Regions from separate parts of the Aurantivibrio infirmus genome, predicted to be linked through region 1. Evidence: predicted binding sites of a transcription regulator. Region 1 holds the regulator's gene; each other region holds the start of a gene.
What was found. Region 1 encodes PhoB, which activates phosphate uptake and scavenging genes when phosphate is short. Its sites were predicted from a motif close to TGTCATAAANNTGTAACA; they were not measured.
Positions count from the first base shown of each region.

Region 2: a site for PhoB is predicted at 2,692-2,709, ahead of ACYUCY_RS14345 (TIGR00153 family protein). Genes of this name have one in related genera too.
Region 3: a site for PhoB is predicted at 3,786-3,803, ahead of ppk1 (polyphosphate kinase 1). Genes of this name have one in related genera too.
Region 4: a site for PhoB is predicted at 1,740-1,757, ahead of ACYUCY_RS03230 (porin). Genes of this name have one in related genera too.

Region 1 covers NZ_BAAFSK010000006.1:279,273-285,138, forward strand. The annotation lists gene ACYUCY_RS15055 (HDOD domain-containing protein) at 1-365, shown strand, start outside; gene ACYUCY_RS15060 (dicarboxylate/amino acid:cation symporter) at 440-1,729, opposite strand; gene ubiA (4-hydroxybenzoate octaprenyltransferase) at 1,948-2,817, shown strand; gene phoB (phosphate regulon transcriptional regulator PhoB) at 2,954-3,658, shown strand; gene phoR (phosphate regulon sensor histidine kinase PhoR) at 3,764-5,053, shown strand; gene ACYUCY_RS15080 (GNAT family N-acetyltransferase) at 5,104-5,866, shown strand, end outside.
Region 2 covers NZ_BAAFSK010000006.1:129,528-135,393, reverse strand. The annotation lists gene ACYUCY_RS14355 (PhzF family phenazine biosynthesis protein) at 1-396, opposite strand, end outside; gene ACYUCY_RS14350 (inorganic phosphate transporter) at 602-1,873, opposite strand; gene ACYUCY_RS14345 (TIGR00153 family protein) at 1,965-2,645, opposite strand; gene ACYUCY_RS14340 (GspE/PulE family protein) at 2,922-4,697, shown strand; gene glnE (bifunctional [glutamate--ammonia ligase]-adenylyl-L-tyrosine phosphorylase/[glutamate--ammonia-ligase] adenylyltransferase) at 4,773-5,866, shown strand, end outside.
Region 3 covers NZ_BAAFSK010000003.1:588,684-594,549, reverse strand. The annotation lists gene ACYUCY_RS09390 (hypothetical protein) at 1-300, shown strand, start outside; gene ACYUCY_RS09385 (hypothetical protein) at 519-1,118, shown strand; gene ACYUCY_RS09380 (class I SAM-dependent methyltransferase) at 1,191-1,832, opposite strand; gene ACYUCY_RS09375 (Ppx/GppA phosphatase family protein) at 1,822-3,354, opposite strand; gene ppk1 (polyphosphate kinase 1) at 3,822-5,866, shown strand, end outside.
Region 4 covers NZ_BAAFSK010000001.1:678,829-684,694, forward strand. The annotation lists gene ACYUCY_RS03220 (hydantoinase B/oxoprolinase family protein) at 1-1,114, shown strand, start outside; gene grxD (Grx4 family monothiol glutaredoxin) at 1,304-1,636, shown strand; gene ACYUCY_RS03230 (porin) at 1,904-3,151, shown strand; gene ACYUCY_RS03235 (FMN-binding protein) at 3,108-3,773, shown strand; gene ACYUCY_RS03240 (PepSY domain-containing protein) at 3,745-4,527, shown strand; gene ACYUCY_RS03245 (protein kinase domain-containing protein) at 5,048-5,866, shown strand, end outside.

The sequences.
Region 1 (5,866 bases):
GCTATATAGAAGTTAATCCTCATGTGCCCGTCAATGCTATTGAGCAACACATCATGAATGTGACTCGTGAACAATTGGCTGGATGGCTGATGATGACTTGGCAGATGCCTAGCGAAGTATCAACAGCGTTACGCTATCAAAGTATTCCTCAATTTAAAGGCGAACATAATGAATATGCAAAGTTGCTTTTTATTGCAAAAGCTAAATTGCGTGATTATGGAATTGGATCCGGGCCAAAAGTAGAAATTCCAGAAGCTATTTACACAAGCTTGGGGCTTGATCCTGAACTAGCAGAAAATGCTGTTGTTGAAGTAATGAAAGCGAAAGATGATCTGAGCCTGATTACACAACAATTAAATACTTAGCACTCCCCTTGATTGGAAATAAGATTCTAGAGCCAAACTACTTAGTTTGGCTCTTCAAATTAAAGCCCCTTTATTTAGACTGAAGCTGGCGCTGCCGTTAACACATTTTCTTCGCCTTCAGACTTTGCAATAACTACAGCGCAGCAACTATCGCTAAATACGTTGACCGCCGTTCGCATCATGTCTAAAAGGCGATCCGTTACCATTAACAAGCCAACAAGCTCCAAAGGCAATTCCAACACTGTCATGATGACCATGATGGCAACTAAACTCGCGGCGGGAATTCCCGCAACGCCTATTGATGTTAACAACGCAACAAGCACGACCGTAAACTGCGTCGCCAGCGATAAATCACCCCCATAAGCTTGCGCAATAAAAATTACCGCGACGCATTCATAAAGCGCCGTGCCATCCATATTGATCGTTGCGCCTAAGGGCAAAACAAAAGAAGTGGTGCGATTGGATACTCCTGCATTTTTCTCAACACACTCCATTGTTAGCGGTAAAGTGCCTGACGAACTTGCCGTAGAAAATGCGGTAAGCAAGGCCGGCGCCATTGCGCGGTAATGTTTTAAAGGACTAACCTTCGCTACGTATTTTAAAACTAAGGGCAAGGCTACAAACGCATGTAGTGTTAGCGCAATTACAACGGTAATAAAAAACATAAACATTATTTTTAATGCTTCTAGCCCGGTAATTGAAATAGTTTTTGCGACTAAACCAAAAACCCCAATCGGTGCAAATTTCATGATGAACATGGTGATGGACATCATGGTTTCAAATACCGCTTGCCAAAAATCGTAAAGCGTTTGTTTATGGTTGCCTTTAATTCGCATCATATAAAAACCAAACAACATGCCGAAAAATATTAAACCTAACATTTGGCCGTCTGCAGCTGCTTGAACAATATTCGGCGGAACCATACGCAAAAATACTTGGACGATATCACCAACACCTCGGCCATCAGCGCGAGCAATTTCTGCGGCAACTTCTTCAGCTGGTACTAGCTCTAAACGATCACCCGCTGGTTCTCCATCAATAACACCAGGCTGTAAAATATTTACGACGAATAGTCCGATCATGATCGCAACAAAACTCGACGCCAAATAAAAGCCCAGCGTTTTACCACCAATGCGGCCAATACCTTCGCCGCTGCCCATCCCAGCGACGCCACAAATAATCGACGACAAAACTAAGGGAACGATGATCATTTTCAAACCATTGAGAAATAACTTACCGATAAAATCAAACACGCTAAAGGTAGAAACACCAAGCACCATGGTTTCTTCCGTGGTAATACCGCCAATAATAAAGGCCAAAACAATCGCCGAGAGAATTTGCCAGTGCAGGGGGAATTTCTTCATGTCAGGCTCCGATGGTTCAACTTATTGAATCGATTATTATTGTGGATTCGATCATTCTAATCTTATGCGCCGACCTTAGGTCAAAATGGTAGATAAGTACAAGCGATGCTGGAAATTAACTCGAGTTTTTGGTGAATTTACCTAAAGTGCTATAGTGCCTCCCAAATTAATTCCCGCCATTTAATCCAATTCTTTTTTCATGGGGACAAACGCTACTAATGACTACTGCAAAGACCTCAAAGTTTGTTGCCTATCTGCAACTAATGCGCCTTGATAAGCCCATCGGTACATTGTTGCTTTTGTGGCCTACCTTATGGGGTTTATGGATTGCGAGCAGTGGCAAACCCAACATCAAAGTACTAGTCATTTTTGTGCTCGGCACTTTTTTTATGCGAGCTGCGGGCTGTGTGATTAATGATTTTGCTGATAGAAAATTAGACGGTCATGTCGAAAGAACCCGTAATCGCCCCTTGGTGACCGGACGGGTATCGAGCGTAGAAGCAATTTGTTTGTTCGCGCTGTTAACTGCGGTGGCATTTGCCTTGGTATTAATGACCAATGAACTCACTATCAAGTTGTCCTTTGGTGCGATCGCCTTGGCGGTTTGCTATCCCTTCATGAAACGCCATACCCATCTACCGCAGGTAGTGCTTGGCGCCGCTTTTTCATTTGGTATTCCAATGGCTTACGCTGCACAAACTGGGGAATTACCAAACGAGATCTGGCTGATTTACATCGCTAACCTGCTTTGGACTGTTGCTTATGACACCTTTTATGCGATGGTTGATCGAAAAGATGATCTTAAAGTGGGAATAAAATCCACGGCAATCTTATTTGGCAGCAACGACCGCCTCATAACTGGCCTTTTACAGGCCATCACCCTATTAGCGCTAGTGATGGCCGGTGTCCGCTTCGAGTTAGGGCTCTATTACTTCCTAGGCCTTGTGGTTGCTGGGCTTTTCTTTGCTTACCAGCAATATCTCATTAAATTTCGCCATCCAAAAGATTGTTTCCGGGCATTTCTCAATAACAATTGGGTAGGATTAGTCATCTTTTTGGGGCTGGTGGCAAATTTCTATTTTTCTTAATCAATGAAGATCGCGCACGATTTTGAAATTGTCATAAACTTGTAACAGTCTCTTTATTAAATGGAAACCATTCAGTAACCAAGTGAAGCTCTGTATCAACCTTGGTTAATCTAGGGCTTTCAGGAAATTTCCTAATATGGCAGATAAAACAATACTCATTGTTGACGATGAAACCGCTATTCGAGATATGCTGCGAATAGCCTTAGAGATGGCAGACTACAACTGTCTCGAAGCTAGCAACGCACAAGATGCGCACAGCATTATCGTCGATAGCCTACCGGACCTAATCCTTCTCGATTGGATGTTGCCCCACACAAGCGGAATAGAATTGGCTCGTCGTCTCAAACGCGAAGAAGTCACCGCCAAGATCCCCATCATCATGCTCACCGCAAAGGGCGAAGAAGATAATAAGATTCAAGGCCTTGAGGTCGGAGCAGACGATTACATCACCAAACCTTTCTCACCCCGCGAACTAGTCGCCCGATTAAAGGCCGTGCTAAGACGAGCTGGGGGCCAGGAAGAGAGTGAGCCCTTACAGGTAAACGGCCTCTGCTTGGACCCTGCAAGCCATCGCGTCAGTATTCATAGTCACCCGATTCAGATCGGGCCGACAGAATATCGCCTGCTAGAGTTCTTTCTCACTCACCAAGAACGGGTTTATACACGTTCTCAACTCCTCGACCACGTATGGGGGGGGAATGTGTATGTTGAAGAACGCACGGTCGACGTGCATATTCGCCGCCTGCGTAAAGCCTTAGCCCTTGATGGACACGAACGATACATTCAAACTGTCCGCGGCGCGGGCTATCGGTTTTCCACCAAGATGCCTCTTTCTGCATAGCAGGGATAAATTTGCTTTAATGCGCACCGCTTACTAAACCCGAGTTTAGTGTCTTACCTATTCTTTCGGGTGGTCAATTTTTACAATTTTTAAAGGCGCAATGTTTTGCATAGAGGGTTTGCGACCGAGATTCGGCGAGTCATCATATTAACCGGTCTCTGTATTGGCTTTGGCCTAATCAACGGTTATTTGGCCTGGACGCTCATTGCCGGCGGCGCCATTTACATGGGCTGGACCCTATGGCAAATCTTTCGCTTAGATCGCTGGATTATCGCTCGCGAACCAGGTCTACCACCTGACGCCAGCGGGATATGGGGTGATATTTTTGACCGAATCTATCATCTACAAAGACGCCGAGAACGAGAAGCCTTGAGGCTACAAGCGGTCTTAACGCGGGTTCAAGAAACGGTGGCGGCACTTCCTGACGGCGTAATACTTTTAGACTCCCGCGGTTGTATGACTTGGTGGAATGACAATGCCAGTGAACTACTCGCCTTCCAGTCCGGTGATTTACAAACCCCTTTGGTGAATTTTATTCGCGATCCACAATTTATTGAGTATTACGAAAATCAAGATTACCGCTTACCATTTGAAATTCCCTCGCCTCAACACAAAGCCAAGCGTTTACAGATTCAGATAACCCACTATGGTCACGGTGAACGCCTTGTCTTACTGCGCGACATCACCCGTATTTATCGTTTAGAAAAAATGCGCAAAGACTTTGTCGCCAATGTTTCTCATGAAATGCGTACACCACTTACGGTCATAAAAGGCTATGTAGAAACCTTAGCGGACCATGCCGGCGAGGTAGCTCCAACTTGGGAAAAACCAATTGTACAAATTCAACAACAAACCGATCGTATGAATTTACTGGTTAACGATTTGATTACCTTGTCTCGCTTAGAAACTGAAGATACTCAAGGCAATCAGACGACGGTAAATTTAGCCCAATTAGTTAATGCTGTTAAGAGCGAAGCAGAAGTCGTCGGTAAACATAAATATCAAGTCAGCGCAGACTGTGACCCAAAAATTTTGATGAAAGGAAATCAAAAGGAATTGCATAGCGCTGTTTCAAACTTGGTTATCAATGCTATTAAATATTCTCCCCCCGGTACCGATATCCAAATCAATGTGCGTGTCGGTGAAGAGGGAATAGAGGTAGAGGTTGTCGACAATGGTATTGGCATCGATGATATTCATTTATCTCGACTCACCGAACGCTTTTACCGGGTCGACGCAAGCCGTTCGATTAATACTGGCGGAACAGGGCTTGGTTTGGCTATTGTTAAGCATGTGCTGCTGCGTCACGATGGCACCCTTCATATCGATAGCGAGCCAGGAAAAGGCAGCTGCTTTACCTGTTTGTTTCCTTTAAGTCGTTTAGTTTCTGATTAGTCTCTTATACAATTCAAAACCTCTTAATTTTAAAAACCATAGGAAGCTCATTGTCTAACGCAGGCTTGGTGATTAAATTTGTCGATTCTATCGACGATATCGATAAAGCCTCATGGGATATTTTGCGCGATAATGACTATCCTTTTTTGCGTTATGAATTTATTTGGGCACTTGAACATTCTGGTGCAACCAGTAAGGCAACGGGATGGACGCCACATCATATTGTTATCGAACAAACGGCTGAAAACCCGGCAAAAATTATTGCGATTATTCCGCTATATATAAAAGCCCATTCCTACGGCGAATATGTTTTCGATTGGTCTTGGGCTGACGCCTATCATCAGCACGGCATAGATTACTATCCAAAGCTAATTTCTTGCATTCCTTTTACGCCCGCTACGGGCCCACGCGTACTTTTCGATAAAAGTTATGATCTCAACCATCTCGTCAGTATAGCAACCTCGGCTATTAAGTCCGAAGCATCTCGCCTAAATGCGTCCTCTTGGCATTGCTTATTTCCGGAACAAGAATTAAATGAATATTTGCGTGAGCATGAAATTAGCTCGCGCATTGGTTGTCAGTTTCATTGGCTAAATCAAAATTATGCGAGTTTTGAGGAGTTTCTCGCTAGTTTTAACTCAAGAAAACGAAAAAATCTCAATAAAGAACGCAAGCGAGTGGCAGATCAAGGACTTATGCTGCAAACAAAATGTGGTGAAGAAATCAGTGCTGATGAGTGGCAGCAATTTTACCAGTTCTATCATTTCACTTATTTTAAACGCAGCGGCAGACAAGGTTATTTAAACGAAAAGT
Region 2 (5,866 bases), 150 kb from region 1:
TGCGTCATTAATCTTCTGTGTTAAATCAACTTCAGAAATAGCTTGAACAGGAAAATTCAATGTTAGCCCCTGATGAGAATTGTTAACGTACAAAGGGCCGCTTAGTGATGAAAACTCGATAGTATCAAAGTCATAATCTAATTCCTTGAAGATCACATAAGCACTCGCGAGTGTCGCATGACCACAAAGCTTTACTTCAGTTTCAGGGGTAAACCAGCGAATGTGAAAACGGTCTTCTTCACCAACAAAAAAAGCGGTTTCCGATAGATTAATTTCAGCGGCAATAGACTGCATTGTTTCGTCGGGTAGCCAAGTCAAGAGCGGGCACACTGCTGCGGGGTTGCCAGCGAATTGAGCACTTGAAAATGCATCGAGGTGAAATACGTTTATATTCATGTCTATAGTTCTGCCTGGAAGTGATAACAAAAAATATTAACCGAACTGCAGTAAAAGCTGAATGCGATTTTTAAAGTAAAAATCGATAAAGGTTAATATATTTTTCAAGGCGGGAAATTTAAAGATGACAAAAAATTGTCATCTTTAAATTAGTCAAATTATAAAAATATCTAAAAAACGAATCGTAATGAGAGGGATTTGAACATCAAGACAAAGTTATTTTAAAGATGTAGAAAAATATAATCGCTAAGACTGCACCAATAGGTAAGGTAATTATCCATGACATAAAAATGGTGCCAATGACCTTTAGGTTTAACGCAGCGATCCCCCGCGCCATGCCAACACCGAGTATGGCACCAACAAGGGTGTGGGTTGTCGATACTGGAAGTCCCGTAGCAGAGGCAAATACGACTGTTGCCGCTGCACCAAGCTCGGCAGCAAATCCTCGGCTCGGGGTGAGTTCAGTAATTTTTCGGCCAACGGTGGCAATTACTTTGTAACCGTAAGTTGCGAGACCGGCCACAATTCCCAAGCCACCTAGGAGCAAAACCCAGCTCGGCATCACTGATTTTGCGGCTATGGTGCCGGTATCAATAACGCCATAAATAGCGGCTAATGGCCCTACCGCATTCGCAACATCATTCGATCCGTGCGCAAAGGCCATGGCGCAGGCTGTAAAAATCATTAACACTGCAAATATTTTTTCAACATCGGCAAAGCGATTTCCTTCGTTATTATCTTGTTGTTTTATTTTTCTAAATAAAAACATGCCAAGTAGCGCAACCATGATTCCGGCAATTGCGGAGATACCCGCAGATTCCCAAAAATTAATTTTTAATCCAGCATCGCTAAATACATATTTTAATCCTTTTACCATGGTGACCATCGAAATTAAAAAGCCAACGGCAAACATATAAAACGGAATATAGCGCTTGGCATTCTGAAACGGATTGTTCGAATTAAGAATTAACGCTTGCACGCTGCGAAATAAACCAAAAGAAATTATGCCTGCGAGTAAGGGCGATACCAGCCAGCTCGCAACGATGCTGCCAACTTTCCCCCAGGCGACGGCGTCCGGAGAAATACCAACTGCTGCGAAGCCAACTATCGCGCCGACAATAGAGTGGGTTGTTGAAACGGGCCAGCCCCAAATACTGGCGACTAACAACCATGTCCCCGCCGCTAATAACGCGGATAACATCCCGTACACCAGTAACTCAGGTGAACCCTCTAAGAAAGTAGGATCAATAATTCCTTTGCGAATAGTGGAAGTAACTTCGCCACCGGCGAGGTAGGCGCCCAAAAATTCAAAAACCATTGCGATGCAAATCGCTTGTTTGATGGTGAGTGCTCGTGACCCTACAGAAGTTCCCATCGCATTGGCTACATCATTAGCACCAACACCCCATGCCATAAATACACCGAACACACAGGCAAGGATTAATAGTACGTTGCCGTACTCAGCGATTACCGACATTGATGACCTCTCTCAGACTATCTTTAACTTTTTATTTTTTAAATTTTTAACGAGTTTGCTGTTCAATTTGCAACAAGTTTTTTATGAGCAATTATCTTGCGAGCAGTAACTGCAATCGACTTCCCACTTTCTGTGCGCAATTTGATAGATCCCCAATTAATTCAATCACGCGATATAAGAAAATCACATCGACCGGATTGTAATTGGATTCGATGGCATAAAGCGCGGCACGAATTTCCACCTCAATCTTGTCGGCGTTGTGTTCTCTATCATCAAGCTCTTCAATTAAATTTTCGACAACCGTCAGCTCCTTGCCGCTAAATCCGGTTTCTAGCAATTCATCTAATTCATTAATTGCGACCAAGGCTTGGTTCACGGCATCTACAGCCGATTGCACGAAATTTTGCATTGTTGTTTGAATAGAATCAGGAATTTGCATTTTGCGTCCAAGCATTATTCCTGCGATATCCCGTGAGCAGTTAGCGATCGCATCTTGCATCGATAACAATTCGAGCAAATCCGTGCGGGGTACAGGCAGAAATAAACTTTTCGGAAGATGCATGCGCAAGTTCTTCTTTAGGTCGTCAGCCTCATTTTCTTTATCCGCGATGCCTAACTGTAGTTTCTCCGCCTGGGTCCAATCATTGGCTATAACGGCGGAGAAAAATGGCACGAGTTCGTTGGCTGTGGCACAAGCAACAGTCATATGATCTTGCATGGGCTTGATGGGCGACTTACCGAATAAGCTGGTAAAAGGGTTACTGATAGCCATTTCTCAATTCCTAGGGTTATCGGGCTAAGGGAAAAGCGGCCGTCATTATGGCAAAAATGTGACAGAATGACTCTCGTTTTGAGGCTTAGGCCGCTTTTTTTTATTCGCTCTATGGCGTCGCGCTACAGGCCGCTGTGATTAGCGGCTACAATCCTTAGACAGAACTGCCGCATACTGAGGGATAGTTGGAGTAGACTATTGAGTTTTAGTGAATATGCCACAGTTGAGGATTCTTGGTGTGAGCATAATTATTCAGATAGTTATTAGGAAAGTTATATGAGTGAGGCTGCGTTAGCGGAGCGAATGCTTGATTTGCGTTCTTTATTGGGTGATCTGGTCGCAGATGGGCTCATTGATCAGGAGGAGTCGAACCGGATTTCTGGCGCTGCACGTACTCGCGAACAGGCGGTGATGCATCCCCTGAGTTATATCGGCAGTGAGCAGCTGAAAGACTGTAAACGCCCTGGCAAAACCTTAAGTTTGGATAACCTGACAGAATGGCTCGCCGAAAAAGCGGGTCTTCCTGTCGTACATATTGACCCCCTCAAAGTAAAAGTCGCCGCAGTGACCGACGTTATGTCCTATGCCTTCGCAAAGCGCCACGGCATATTGTGTGTTGACGTTAACGCCGAGCAGGTCACAGTTGCCACAACCCAGCCTTTTGTTAACGCTTGGGAGTCACAGCTAGAGCACACAGCGAGACGTTCGGTACGCCGTGTCATGGCTAACCCTGCCGATATCGAACGCTTCATGGTGGAGTTCTATACCCTATCCCGTTCGGTCTCTGGTGCATCGGGTATGAATACCGCTAGTAGTGCTTCGAACTTTGAGCAGCTCCTAGAATTGGGTCAAATGGGTGATCCAGAAGCCAACGATCAACACATTGTTAATATTGTTGATTGGTTATTGCAGTATGCCTTTGACCAGCGAGCCAGTGATATTCATATTGAACCCCGACGGGAAGTGGGCAAGGTTAGATTTCGAATCGACGGTGTACTCCATCAAGTCTATGAGTTGCCTGCCGTCGTCAATACTGCGGTTACCAGCCGTATCAAAATTCTCGGGCGCATGAACGTTGCGGAAAAGCGCAAGCCTCAAGATGGGCGGATAAAAACTAAGCGTGCCGACGGGAGCGAAGTTGAATTACGACTTTCCACCTTGCCAACAGCATTTGGCGAAAAAATGGTGATGAGGATTTTTGATCCCGATGTGTTATTGCGCTCTTTCACAGAGCTCGGGCTTACCGGTGAGGACTATGCTAAATGGCAATCGATGGTCACCAAGCCCAATGGCATCGTGTTAGTCACCGGGCCAACCGGCTCAGGTAAAACCACCACGCTGTATTCGACACTTAAGCAATTAGCAACGCCTGAAGTCAACGTCAGCACCATCGAAGATCCAATTGAAATGGTTGAAGAAGCCTTCAATCAAACTCAAGTGCAAAGCCAAATTGGCCTCGACTTCGCTGCTGGTGTCCGGACTTTAATGCGACAAGATCCAGACATCATCATGGTGGGTGAGATCCGTGATCTGGAAACGGCACAAATGGCTATTCAAGCCTCGCTCACTGGCCATTTAGTATTATCGACTTTGCATACCAATGACGCGCCGACATCGTTAATGCGTTTGCTTGACTTAGGTTTGGCAACTTACTTGGTGAAATCCACTTTGTTGGGCATTGTTGCCCAGCGTTTAGTGCGAACTTTATGTCCTCACTGCAAAAAAGAGAGTGAAATTGATCAAACTGCATGGCGAGATCTTGTTCGGCCGTGGAAAGCGCCCGGCCCGGAAAAATTATTCAAACCCGTCGGCTGTTTAGAATGCCGAAATACTGGGTATTACGGTCGACAGGGTATTTATGAAATTTTACCGCTTAGTGATTCAATTAAAGAACTCATTACAGATCAATGCGATTTGATGACTTTGAGAAAACAGGCGATGAAAGAAGGTATGCGTTCTCTGCGTTTGGCGGGGGCTCAAAAAGTTGCCGCTGGTGAAACGACAATGGAAGAAGTTATGCGCGTGGCACCTCCTCCGAATATAGCAATTTAAGTTGATTGCAATCACTAACAAATAGCCGAACCGAATTAAACTATCTCGCGTTTTTATAATTGACCGCATCACAATATGCTATCTACTCCCGAAATCCCTTCCGAATTATTGGCAACATTTGACCAATTTAAAAATGATTGGTTTGAATTTTGTGTTGAAGAAGAAAAAAATCTTTTCGAGAATCACATTGTAAATAATGAAACATTGCTTACGCAGTTAAAAACGGCTGTTGTTGGTAGCGAGTTTGTCACCAAACAACTTTTATCCTTGCCCAACTTGATGAGTGAGCTGATAAAAGATGATCTCAATGTTTCAAAATATTTTTCTAGAGAGTCTATAGATGACTATTTAGAAAAAAATCTTATTCAAGATAGCAAAGAAAATTTCGATAAAAGTTTACGCCATTGCCGCCGACGTTTTATGGCGAGGATAATTTGGCGAGATTTCAATAGGATCGCCGATCTCGATGAAACTACCAAAGAACTAAGCGAGTTTGCCGCTGCCTGTATTCAACGATGTGTTGATTATCATCAGTATCAATTATCTGCACAATGGGGTTTGCCTGTCGATTCAGCGGGCAATGTGCAAACGTTTCTAGTGGTGGGTATGGGAAAGCTTGGTGCATTTGAATTAAATGTATCTTCCGATATTGATCTAATTTTTAGTTATCCGGATTCGGGAAAAACGTTGTCGAAGAATAAAATTTTGAGCAATCAAGAATACTTTATTCGTTTAGGGCAAAAAGTTATCCAATCTTTGGATACGGTTACCGTCGATGGATTCGTGTTTCGCGTTGATATGCGCTTGCGACCTTACGGACAAAGCGGCCCTTTAACTGCCAACTTCGACTCTTTTGAGAATTATTATCAAACTCAAGGTCGCGAGTGGGAACGCTATGCGATGATCAAAGCACGTGTCGTTGCGCAAAGTTCTCAACAATCTCTAAAAGTCTTAATAGATGAATTAAATCTAGCAGAACAAGTAAGGTTAACAGCTGGTACAGTATTTCAAGAGCAACTGATGGCTCTACTACAGCCATTCACTTATCGTCGGTATGTGGATTATTCAGCGATAGATTCAATGCGCGCAATGAAACAGTTGATTCAGCGAGAAGTTGCTCGAAAATCTATAACCAGCGATGTGAAGCTTGGTGCTGGAGGGATTCGAGA
Region 3 (5,866 bases), on a different contig from region 1:
CGCTTTAATTATATTACTGATATTCGAGATCGCCGTGTACCGGTCGTAGATGAAGAGCGCGGCTTGGTATTGATGTGGGCCTACTTCGATGTTCCAGGTAATATCGACGTCGGCGACGGGCCCTGGGGGCCGTCTGATACACCGTCCCCTGATGGCAAGAAGCGTGTCGACACGCGAAAGATTCCTCGTAGTCTTTATATCGCTGAGCTTTTTAAAGTCGTTGATGGTGGGATTCGAGATATTGAGGCAGTGATGTTTAACCAAGATCTTGGTTCTAAATCGGGTTGGGAAAAGCCCTAGTTACGATAGCTATTGCTAGAACTTGGTTTAAAAGCCGGGTTCTAGTTCTCTCTTCATTCCTTATTGTGCCCAAAATTTCTTTTCAGTCGCCAGTCTAGGCCATTTCATTTTATCATTGACATCTTTTGATATAGATCAATTACCCTTGATAGAATGTCTTTGATCTCTATGAGACCTTACGCTTATGTTGACCGTTTTGTGAAGACTGAAGGGTAGCGATGATGCAAAAAGAACTTAAAGAAATTTATGCTGAAATTCTCCGGCTTCAAGAGCAAGCGGAGGGCTATTGGAGCCAGTTACGCGAGGAGTTTGATTACTCGATTAAGAATGGCAAAGTTCGATTTGATAAAACCATTAAAAAACTTCACAGATCTTATCGGGTTAGCTCGATTCGTTATCTTGCTAACGCGAATTTTTTTCATTTAATAACTGCGCCGGTGATCTATGGCATGATTTTTCCAATCGTGTTCTTTGATCTGACGTTAACGATTTATCAGCATATTTGCTTTCGGGCCTACAAGATCCCAAGAGTAGCGAGAGCCGAATATTTTAAGTTAGACAGGCATTTGCTTAGCTATTTGAATACTATTGAAAAAGTAAATTGCCTTTATTGTAGTTATGGCAATGGTGTGGTTGCTTACAGTCGGGAAATACTTGCTCGAACGGAACAATTTTGGTGCCCTATAAAGCACGCCGTGAAGTTAAAAGGCCATCATGACAGATACCAAAATTTTAGTGAATACGGTGATGCGGAGAATTATCGTGATAAGCTAATTGCCTTACGTGGGGATCTTAGTCAAGAAGGTGAAAAGAAATGATAGTTTGCATAGCGTGAAAACTTAAGTTTAATTAGCCGTGTATGTTCGCCAAGTCATATTTAGGTGAACCCCTTAAGGTTCAATAATTAACAAATAGCCGCGAACTTTCTCTGGCCACTTAATGTTTGATTCTAACAACTTCGTATTGCCAAATTTTTTCGCACAGCGCTTTGCTAGTTTAAAAAATGGGGTACGACCGGGGTCGGCGATAATAATCTTCTTGACCCCCGCTTTTACAGAACGTTTGATTAATTTATAGAGGTGTTCAGTTAGCTTATCCCAAAAGCAAATGTCGCCACCGACTACCAAATCTTGTTTTGCTAAGGTTTTTTTCTTGATTCGTTGAAAACGATCTTTTTTCGCTTTTACTTTTACACTATTAACCGTTGATAAAGCTTTTAAATAAGGTAAAACATTCTGATCTGCGTCGATTCCAGTCACTTTCGCATTGAATGCACTTGCGCAGTAGACGCTTAATAAGCCCCAGCCACAACCGACCTCCATGACTTTGGATCTCTTTGCAATGGGGTTGTTTGCCAGGTGGTTGATGATTAAGTAGCTAGATGACCAAATCTTATCACCATGAATTACTGGCGCTGGACTTTTCTTTTTTAATTTTTTCATAATTGGGTGTTTCTTTTTTAGTACCAAAACACCGGCGGTTCGTTTTATATGTCGAGATTTATGTTGAGAAGTGTCGAATTCAATTGTCATCACTGAGTCTCTTGATCTGTAGTGTTAAGTTAAGTTGTTCTAAAAAGTTCTGCTCGTTTAGTAGGTCTTCTTCAATAAGTGGATTATCTAAAAGCCATTGCTCTTTCAGTGCTAATTTTAGAGTATCACCCTTAAATGAAATATTAATGAATGTCGGTAGAACATTGTCATCTCGGCGACGGCAAAATAACCATGCTACACGAGCGATTTGAACGAGGCGCCAATCTGGCTCAAAGCCGTAGGTTTGTGGCAATGGCCTAAGTTTGCGACGATGATTGAGAACAATAAAGCTCAAAAGTATTTGTTCGCGTTTTGAAAAACCGGGCATATCGCAGTTAAGTAAAATATAAGCACCATGTTTGTGGTAACCACTATATGAAATTGCTAAGCCAATTTCGTGAAGACTTAGCGCCCATCTGAGCGTCTGTAATGATTGGTCGTATTGTTCAAAATCGTTTTTGGTTTGTTCTAGCATCTTGCTGGCAAATTCGGTGATTCGCTTGCTTTGTTGTTCATCACAATAATATTGTTTCATCATTTGCTGAACAGTTTGTTCTCGAATATCTGTACTGGTTTTTCTACCCGCGAGTTCGAAGATAATGCCTTCACGTAAGGCATAGCTCGATACATGCATTTGTTCAATCTTCAATTCAATAAACAAGCCGAGCAGTACAGCTAAGCCACCAGGAAACACCGCTTTGCGGTCATCATTTAAGTTTGGCAGATTAAGTTTCTCGACGCAGTCGAACTCGCAAAGCTTGTTCGCTAGAGTGCTTAGTCCTTCCAAAGTAATGACGTGCTCGTTGTTTAAGCTTAAACCTTCAAGGACACTTTCGATTGCGCGAATAGTGCCAGATGAACCAACGGCCTCCTGCCAGCGTTTGCTTGAGAATTGATTCACAAACTCTTGTATTTCGGATCTGGCGGCGAGTAGTGCCTTGTCGAAAGCTTTGCGAGTTATCATGCCATCTTCAAAATAGCGTTGGCTATATGTAACACAACCCATGTGAATACTTTGTAGATTCTCTGGTTTCTTTAAGCCGACAACGAGTTCTGTCGAGCCCCCTCCAATATCAACGATTAATCTTTTCTTATCTGTTGGGGCGAAGTCATTCGCAATACCCAAATAAATTATTCGCGCTTCCTCTGTTCCGCTGATGATATCAATTGGCGATTGCAGAATTTCTTCCGCTCGTTCTAAAAAGCCGTCAGCATTCTTTGCGGCTCGCAAGGTGTTAGTGCCGACCACACGAAATTGAGTAATGTGAGCCGCTTGCAATCTCTCGGCAAAGCGATGGATACTAGCTAGAGCTCGCTTAATGGTGTTTTTCGAAAGTATTCCGTCACTGCGCAGACCTGAGGCCAGCCTGACTGTCTCTTTTTGGCTGTCTAAAATGATCATTTTGCCAGCTTCAAAGCGTGCAATTATCAAATGGAAGCTGTTCGAGCCAAGGTCGAGGGCGGCATATACTGGGGCCGTGGTTTCTGAGGGAGAAGGTGGTGTTATGTCGGAAGAGATCACGAGTTTTACCTACTGCGTCATAAAAGTGTAAAGAACAAGTGAGATAAAATGAGTTACTATCTAGCAACTCAGCTATAGCTTAATCACCATATCTTTGTGCTTGGTCAATGGGCTTTGTGAGTCTTTCATATCTGTAGTTTTAAAAACCTGTATCTACGCTTTTGGCCGAAAATATTTTTGCGGTCGAAAAAGTGGAAGCTAAATAACTACAATGAAGCGCTCGTTGGTGAAAAATTATAAGTAAGTCTATGGAGAATAGTGACGCGTTGACATCCCCTTTAAGTCTTGAACTTTCCCCTGCCTCAGCGAAGCCCTAACGATAATTTACTATTGAAAGCGATCTTAGCACATTCTAATAATGGCATGGATGAACTATTGTTATAAATCGGAAGTGGTGATCAATTTTTTGAGCAGAAATATAAAAGCGGTATTGTTAAAAATCTGAAATATTATGGAATTGATTGAAAATGTCTAAAGATAATGAATTTATTGCGAAAGAATTGAGCTGGCTATCTTTTAATGAACGTGTATTACAAGAGGCGTCAGATAAGAACGTGCCGGTGATTCAAAGGCTTCGATATCTGGGAATATTTTCGAACAACCTCGACGAGTTTTTTCGGGTTCGAGTGGCGGATGTGAGCCGCTTGGCGGCGTTTTCCGCCAAATCAGGATTGAAGGAAAAATATAATCAGTTACTACTCGATATACAGGCACGCGCTCTACAACTTCAAAATAAGTTCGATCGTGTGTATCTAAATGTACTCGCGGATTTACGTAAAAAGCGAATCTATTTGGTTAACGAAGAGCAACTCGATCAACATCAAGCGGCTTACGTGGAGCAGCTCTTTGATACTCAAGTGTTGCCGGAGCTCGATCCGATTTTATTGCATAGCCCTCAGTCTTTTCCACCCTTGGTGGATGGTTTAATTTACTTGGCTGTGAAAATTTGCTCTGGTGATCAAGTGTCCTACGGCATCGTCGAAGTGCCGACAGACAGAATTCACCGTTTCAACCGTATTCCCTCACGAAAGGGCAAAAAAGGTAAAGTCTTTATTGTTCTCGACAATATTATCCGTCATTGCTTACCGAAAGTTTTTCGTGGTGTTATTGATATCGATTCGGTAGAGGCCTATACATTTAAATTAACTATGGACGCTGAGTTGGAACTAGGTGATGGAATTAATCAAAGTCTAGTTAATCGCTTAGCGACCTCATTAAAGAAGCGCCAAAATAGCGACAATTTAGAACGTTTTATCTACGACAGTATGATGCCTCAAGATCTGCTTGATCTGCTAACACGGCGACTCAATTTGGATAAGTACGACAGCTTAATGCCCGGCGGGCGCTACCATAACGCGAAGGACTTCATCGATTTTCCAAACGACGGCCCTGCGTATTTAGAATTTAAGCCCCTTTCCAAAGTACCAAGTGCCGACCTCGACGACGAAGATAAAAACATATTTGAGTCTATTAGGAATCGTGATGTCCTACTTTATTATCCTTACAATGCTTTTGACTCTGTTATTGAGTTATTGAAAACAGCTGCAATTGATCCCGCAGTTAAGAAGATTCAAATTAGCCTCTATCGTGTGGCGAGCAAGTCGCGCGTTGTTGATGCCTTATTGAGTGCACGTGGGAATGACAAAGAAGTAACCGCCGTTGTCGAATTACAAGCTCGCTTTGATGAGGCCGCAAACATCGATTGGGCGACCCAGTTGACTGAAGGCGGCGTTAACGTGATCTTCGGTATTCCGGGTTTGAAAGTACATAGCAAGCTAATACTAATTACCCGCCAGGAAAATAATACTCTTCGCTATTACACACACATAGGCACGGGAAATTTTAACGAAAAAACGTCGAAGGTCTACACCGATTTTAGCTTGCTAACCTACGATCAAAAAATTGGCAAAGATACAGATAATGTTTTCGACTTTATTTCGTATACTTATAGACGTCACCATTATGAACAATTACTCGTCTCGCCATTATCGAATCGTCTTGGTGTCGAAAAATTAATTACCAATGAGATCGATAACGCGAAGGCCTACAAAATAGCAACGATTACGATAAAGTGTAATAACTTAGTGGATCCCAGCATTATTGAATTACTTTATCAAGCCAGTAACCACGGAGTTCGAGTACGCGTTATTTGTCGAGGTATGTGTTCTTTAGTACCTGGGATACCAGGCATGTCTGAAAATATAGAAGTAATTAGTATTGTTGATCGCTTTCTCGAGCACGCAAGAGTGTTTATTTTTCACAATGATGGAAAGCCAAAATATTTTATTTCTTCCGCTGACTTAATGACTAGAAACCTCGACTTTCGTGTTGAAGTCACGGTACCAATTAAAGATCAACACTTACAAGCCCGAATACAAGATATCATTGATATCCAGTGGTGCGACAATGTTAAAGCGCGAAGTCTAGATGCGAAGCTCTCGAATGATCTTCGAAAGATTAAAATGAATGGGAATGTCAGGTCTCAAGAAGTGATTCACGAATACTTTGAAAA
Region 4 (5,866 bases), on a different contig from region 1:
AATTATTCCTCCTACCCATATTTTAAAATGTGGCAAATTAGACTTAGCTGTATTTGAACAGCTTTGCGGTGGAGCTGAACAAAATTCTCAATCAGCAGGAGATTTTAAGGCGCAAATTAGCGCCAATGCTTTGGGAGTAGAGCGACTAAAAAAACTGATTAAAGAATTGGGCACTGGGGTTTTTGATAATTCGGTGAAAGCGCTAAACGATTACGCTGAACGCTTAGCGGTTCAGGCGCTTAAGAAAATCCCAAATGGTCAATACAGTTTCGAAGACTTCATGGATGATGATGGGCTTGGCACTCACAACATATCGATAAAAGTGCAGCTCAACATTAACAACGGCTGCGTGACAGCGGACTTTAGCGGCACCCACGATCAGGTAAAGGGGAATATCAATTGCCCTTTACCCGTAACCGCTGCGGCAGTGTTTTATGTGATTCGTTGTTTATTGCCCGCACAAGCGCCAGGTTGTGCAGGGATATTTCGCCCAATCAAAATTATTGCTGAGCCGGGGAGTTTGTTGAATGCGTTAAGACCGGCAGCCGTGGCTGCAGGCAATGTCGAAACGTCTACACGTATAACTGATGTCGTTTTGGGAGCCTTGAGCCAAGCAATCCCACTTCAGATCCCTGCCGCGAGTCATGGCTCAATGAATAACATTGCGATGGGGGTGAATGCTGGAGAAGGTCGTCAAGCCTGGGACTATTACGAAACCGTCGGCGGTGGTATGGGAGCGAATGCTAATAATGATGGCTTGAGTGCAGTGCAGACGCATATGACAAATACTTTGAATACGCCCGTTGAAAGCTTGGAGCTTCATTATCCCTTGCGTATCGATCGTTATCAGATTCGCGATCGATCAGGTGGAAGCGGCGCAAATAGAGGCGGCGACGGGATTATCAGGGAGTATGAGTTTTTGGCTGATGCCGAAGTCACATTGTTAACAGAAAGAAGGGCACTAGCCCCCTGGGGGTTATCCGGTGGCGAGGCGGGCATGAAGGGGGAGAACTTGGTGAATGGCCAAGTCGTTGCGGGAAAAGTGAGCTTATCAATGAAGCTTGGCGATCGATTAACTTTGAAAACACCGGGCGGCGGCGGTTGGGGGAAGTGAATAAAGCTGCGATTTGTCTTCGTTATGGAGGCAGTTTTCATGTCAATGGTGACGCTCTTGATTACAAGGCTAGTGCGCTGCGCTAGAATGTCTGGCCTTTACTTCCTCCCTTGGATTTTTTGCAGACACCCCAACATAGATATTATTCGCACTTATCCCCAGAATTATTGAAAGAGGTTTTTACACGTTATGGATACTTTGGACACAATCAAGCAACAGCTTGCAGACAATAAAATTATTTTATACATGAAGGGCTCACCAACCGCCCCACAGTGCGGATTTTCAATGCGAACTTCACAGCTACTGATGGGCTGCGGACAGCGTTTTGCTTATGTTGATGTCTTGGCTAACCCTGAGATTCGAGCAACATTACCCGGATTTGCAAATTGGCCGACTTTCCCCCAGCTTTGGGTCAATGGTGAGTTAATTGGCGGCTGCGACATTATCACTGAGATGCATGAAAAAGGTGAGTTAAAGCCCCTTGTTGATGCTGCTGCTGGAGCGGAATCCCAAGCGGAGTAGTGCTTGGGATTCCGAAAGGTGCCTCAGTCTCGCTAACAAAATTTAGTTCATCTACATCCCACCCAGCATCGTGCTATATCGGTTTGTCGGCATGTTGCTGGAGTGTCCTCAATACGTAACCCCCGATAGTCCCCCTCCATAAAACACTTTCAATGGCTCCTGAGCAAGGCGGCGGCAGTCTATCATTTTTACTAATAGTATTGATAATAATTATCATTTAGATTATATTGCGCGACTTCTACACCCTAAGATAACGCGAGAAATACTATGAAACTAAGTTTAGTTCGATCCATCGGGGCCATCGCAGGCGCTATGTGGCTCATGTCCGGAAGTGTCTCGGCTCAACAAGCACCGAGCCAGGAAGAGATGTGGGAAATTCTTCAGCAACAAAAAGCTGAAATTGAAGGCTTAAAAGAAAGGCTAGATGAGGCTAACGAAAAGATTAGCGATAACGATGAAAAGGTATCGATTACCGCAGATGCTGTTGAGAATATTTCTAGTAACGCATTCGCTGGAGCTTCGGGCAATTCCTCCACGACTCTGGGTGGGTATGCGGAACTTCACTACAACAAATTGGATAACGACCTTAGCGGCGGAGAAGATAAAGACGAAATAGATTTCCATCGTTTCGTTTTATTTCTCGGCCACGAATTTTCTGATTCAGTAAGAATGTTTTCAGAATTGGAAGTTGAGCACAGCATCGCTGGCGAAGGCCAAAATGGTGAGATCGAGCTAGAGCAAGCTTATATTGAGTGGGATATAAACAAAGATCTTAGTGCGAAGGCGGGTTTGTTTTTGATTCCTGTTGGGATCTTGAATGAAACTCATGAGCCAAATACTTTTTATGGCGTTGAGCGGAATAGTGTAGAAAAAAATATTATTCCAACCACATGGTGGGAAGCGGGTGGCGCAGTTTCTGGAGAAATTGCTCCCGGTTTAAGTTTTGACTTCGCCTTACATTCTGGTTTGTTTATGGAAAATGGCAGCGTGCGTAGCGGGCGTCAAAAAGTATCGGAAGCAAAAGCTGACGACTTCGCAGCAACCGGACGAATTCGCTACACGGGAATCGCAGGTTTAGAACTTTCAGCAACCTTACAGCAGCAAACGGACGTATTGCAGGGGGAAAATATTGGTGGTGCAAGCGATGTATCTGCATTGCTTGCTGAGGTGCATGCTATCTACGAAACCGGTCCTTTTAGCATACGAGCCTTATATGCAATGTGGGATATTGATGATGATATCGAAATGCTTACGGTCGGCGCCGACAAACAAAAGGGGTGGTATGTAGAGCCGTCTTTTGATGTCAACGATAAGATCGGTTTGTTTGTGAGAGTCAGTCAGTGGGATACACAGGCGGGCGCGAGCAATGACAGTGAATATGATCAAATTGATTTTGGAATCAATTACATGCTAACGGAAGGCGTGGTTTTAAAGGCGGACTACCAGCGTCAAAAAGCACCAACGGGTTCAAATGAGTTCGATGGTTTCAATTTTGGAATTGGCTGGGCCTTCTAAAACTATTATGAATAGCGATAAATTAAAAAGACGTTCTTCTTTTATAGCAATTGCTGTATTTATCGCTTTTGCGCCGCATATTTACGCCGAAAAAGGCGTATTTATGACGGCGCAACACTTTATTTCGCAAAGTTTCGAAATAAAAGACGAACAACTTAACGACGGAGCGCACACCTTAGTTCAGCAAAAAAAGCTGTGGCTAAACGAAGAGCGTAAGCAAAAAGTTGAAGAAATTCTTCATCATAAATACTCATCTTTGCGTGTTCGGTATTGGACTAATGGCAAGCGAACGGCGTGGGTCCTTGATGAGATTGGCAAAGAGCATCCTATTACCTTTGGGGTCTCCGTTGAGAATGGCCAAATACTGGATGTCGTCGTATTGGAATTCAGGGAAAGCCGTGGTGGTGAAATCCGCTATCCCTTCTTCACTAAACAATTTATAAATGCCTCTTTAGATCAGAGTAAATCTAAAGCGAGTCTGACCAATTCAATTGATGGAATTACTGGCGCTACGCTATCCGTGCGAGCGGCGAAAAAAATCGCTACACTGGCGCTGTATTTTCATGAGCAAATTGAATTTGATGGCCGCCTGAATGAACAGCTCTCGACAGCAAGCGAATAACAACTCCTCCCTTTTAAAAACTCGTCGGAATATCCTGAGCTGGCATCGCTGGATTGGTATAGTTTCAGCGCTGTTTGTTATTGTCTTGGCGACTAGCGGTTTACTGTTAAATCACACATCAAATCTAGACCTCGACAAAAAATTTCTTTCTTCAAGCGCGAGTAAATTTTTTTACGGAATTCAACTCCCTGAAATATTAGCCTATGAGTTCAGTGACCTTGTCGCTGTGCAAGACGATAGTGGGCGACTGTTCTTGAATCGAAAATCTTTAGGCGAATGTCAGGGCAAGCTTGTCGGTATTGTTGTGCTCATTGAGCAGGTTTTTTTGGCCTGCGAGCGAGAGTTGATTGAAGTGACCGAAGAAGGCGAGATTATTGAGCGCCTTGGCCCCGCATTTGGCTTACCCATACCCATAGACGCCTTTGGAGACTGTGAAGAGCGGCTGTGTTGGATTAGTGAAGAAAAAAGTTATGGGCTCGATGTCGAAACTTTGGCTTGGGTAGAAATGGCCCGCGCTTCAGTCGCTGAGCTGCAGCCGGTTGTTCTTAGCGCGGAGGACCAAGCTTTTTATCAGGTTGGACAAGGTAGCCAAATTATCACTTGGGAGCGCTGGATTTTAGATTTACACAGCGGCCGAATTGGGGGAGGACTTGGCGTTATCTTGGTTGACTTGATGGCTCTCTTGTTCATGATCTCCGCCGTATCTGGGGTCATCATTTGGGCTTTAGGGCGGCGCAAAGCTCGACGTTCCTGACCATAATTGGCCCTAGGCTTTCAGGCTAAAAGTGCGCTATTGCTTTGGCTGAGCAGGGCTTTCGAGTTGACTAAACTTTACAAAAGGGGCATAAAGGCGCTGCGAAATATTACGCCACGACGACAAGATAGTTAGCCCTCAAATTCTAAATATCGCCAATTACTCACGATATTTAGAGAGTTCACCGCAGAAGACGTGCGACTTATGACGTCAACTTCTTGCCAGGTCTGGATGTTTGCCAGTCAAATTGTCTATGGCTTGTTCAAAACGAGAGTGGGTGTTCACCGCAAATGGATGCGAAAGACAGAGTTTGCGGCTGGAGATAACACTTATAAAACAATGGAATAGTTAGTGGTCGGGTTGCTGCTCCGTGAGTCGAACCTGGCGAGTGCGACGCTGTCATTTAATGTAAATTTCGCGTGATAGTCTAAATATTAAGGTGTGAGTGCTAAAAGTGCATGAGGATGTCTTTTAGGTTGCCGCAAAATCACCGCTAACAACGAATAGATACGATATAACTGTGATTGAAATTACTGGATACAAGATAATTCGACCGCTGGGAAAAGGAGGCATGGCCTCTGTTTATCTCGCGATCCAGGAAAGCTTTGAGCGTGAAGTCGCACTCAAAGTGATGAATCCCTCCTTAGCGGAAGACGTGAAGTTTACCGAGCGTTTCCTCCATGAAGCAAAAGTGGTTAGCCGGCTTGTTCATCCGAATATCGTTACTGTATACGATGTCGGCGTGCATGAAGATAAGCACTATCTGTCAATGGAATATATCCCAGGACGAGACCTCAAATACAAGCGCCGATTCTTAACGCCACAACAAAGCTTACAAGCCATAAAGGATGTCGCTCGAGCCTTGGATTTTGCGAGCAAAAAGGGCTACGTACATCGTGATGTAAAACCCGAAAATATCATGATGCACGAAGATGATGGTCGAGCTGTACTGATGGATTTTGGTATCGCCTGTTTGGCGGACTCGACCTCCGGCATGACCCAAACGGGAACGGCAATTGGGACTCCGCATTATATGAGTCCGGAACAAGCAAAAGGTCGCCCGGTCGATGCGCGTTCCGATATTTATAGTCTGGGTGTTGTACTTTTCTTGTTGCTAACTGGGCACGTTCCGTTTGATGCTGATTCAGCCGTCGCTGTCGGCATAAAGCATGTATCAGAAGATATTCCGCGGATGCCGAAAAATTTAATTTTGTTGCAGCCGATTATTGATAAGGTGCTAGCTAAGGATCCGGATGAGCGATATCAAGATGGTGCGGACTTAATTGCAGCGATTGAAAAAATTACCGATGAAGATATTGAAGCAATTCAGCGTATCGGT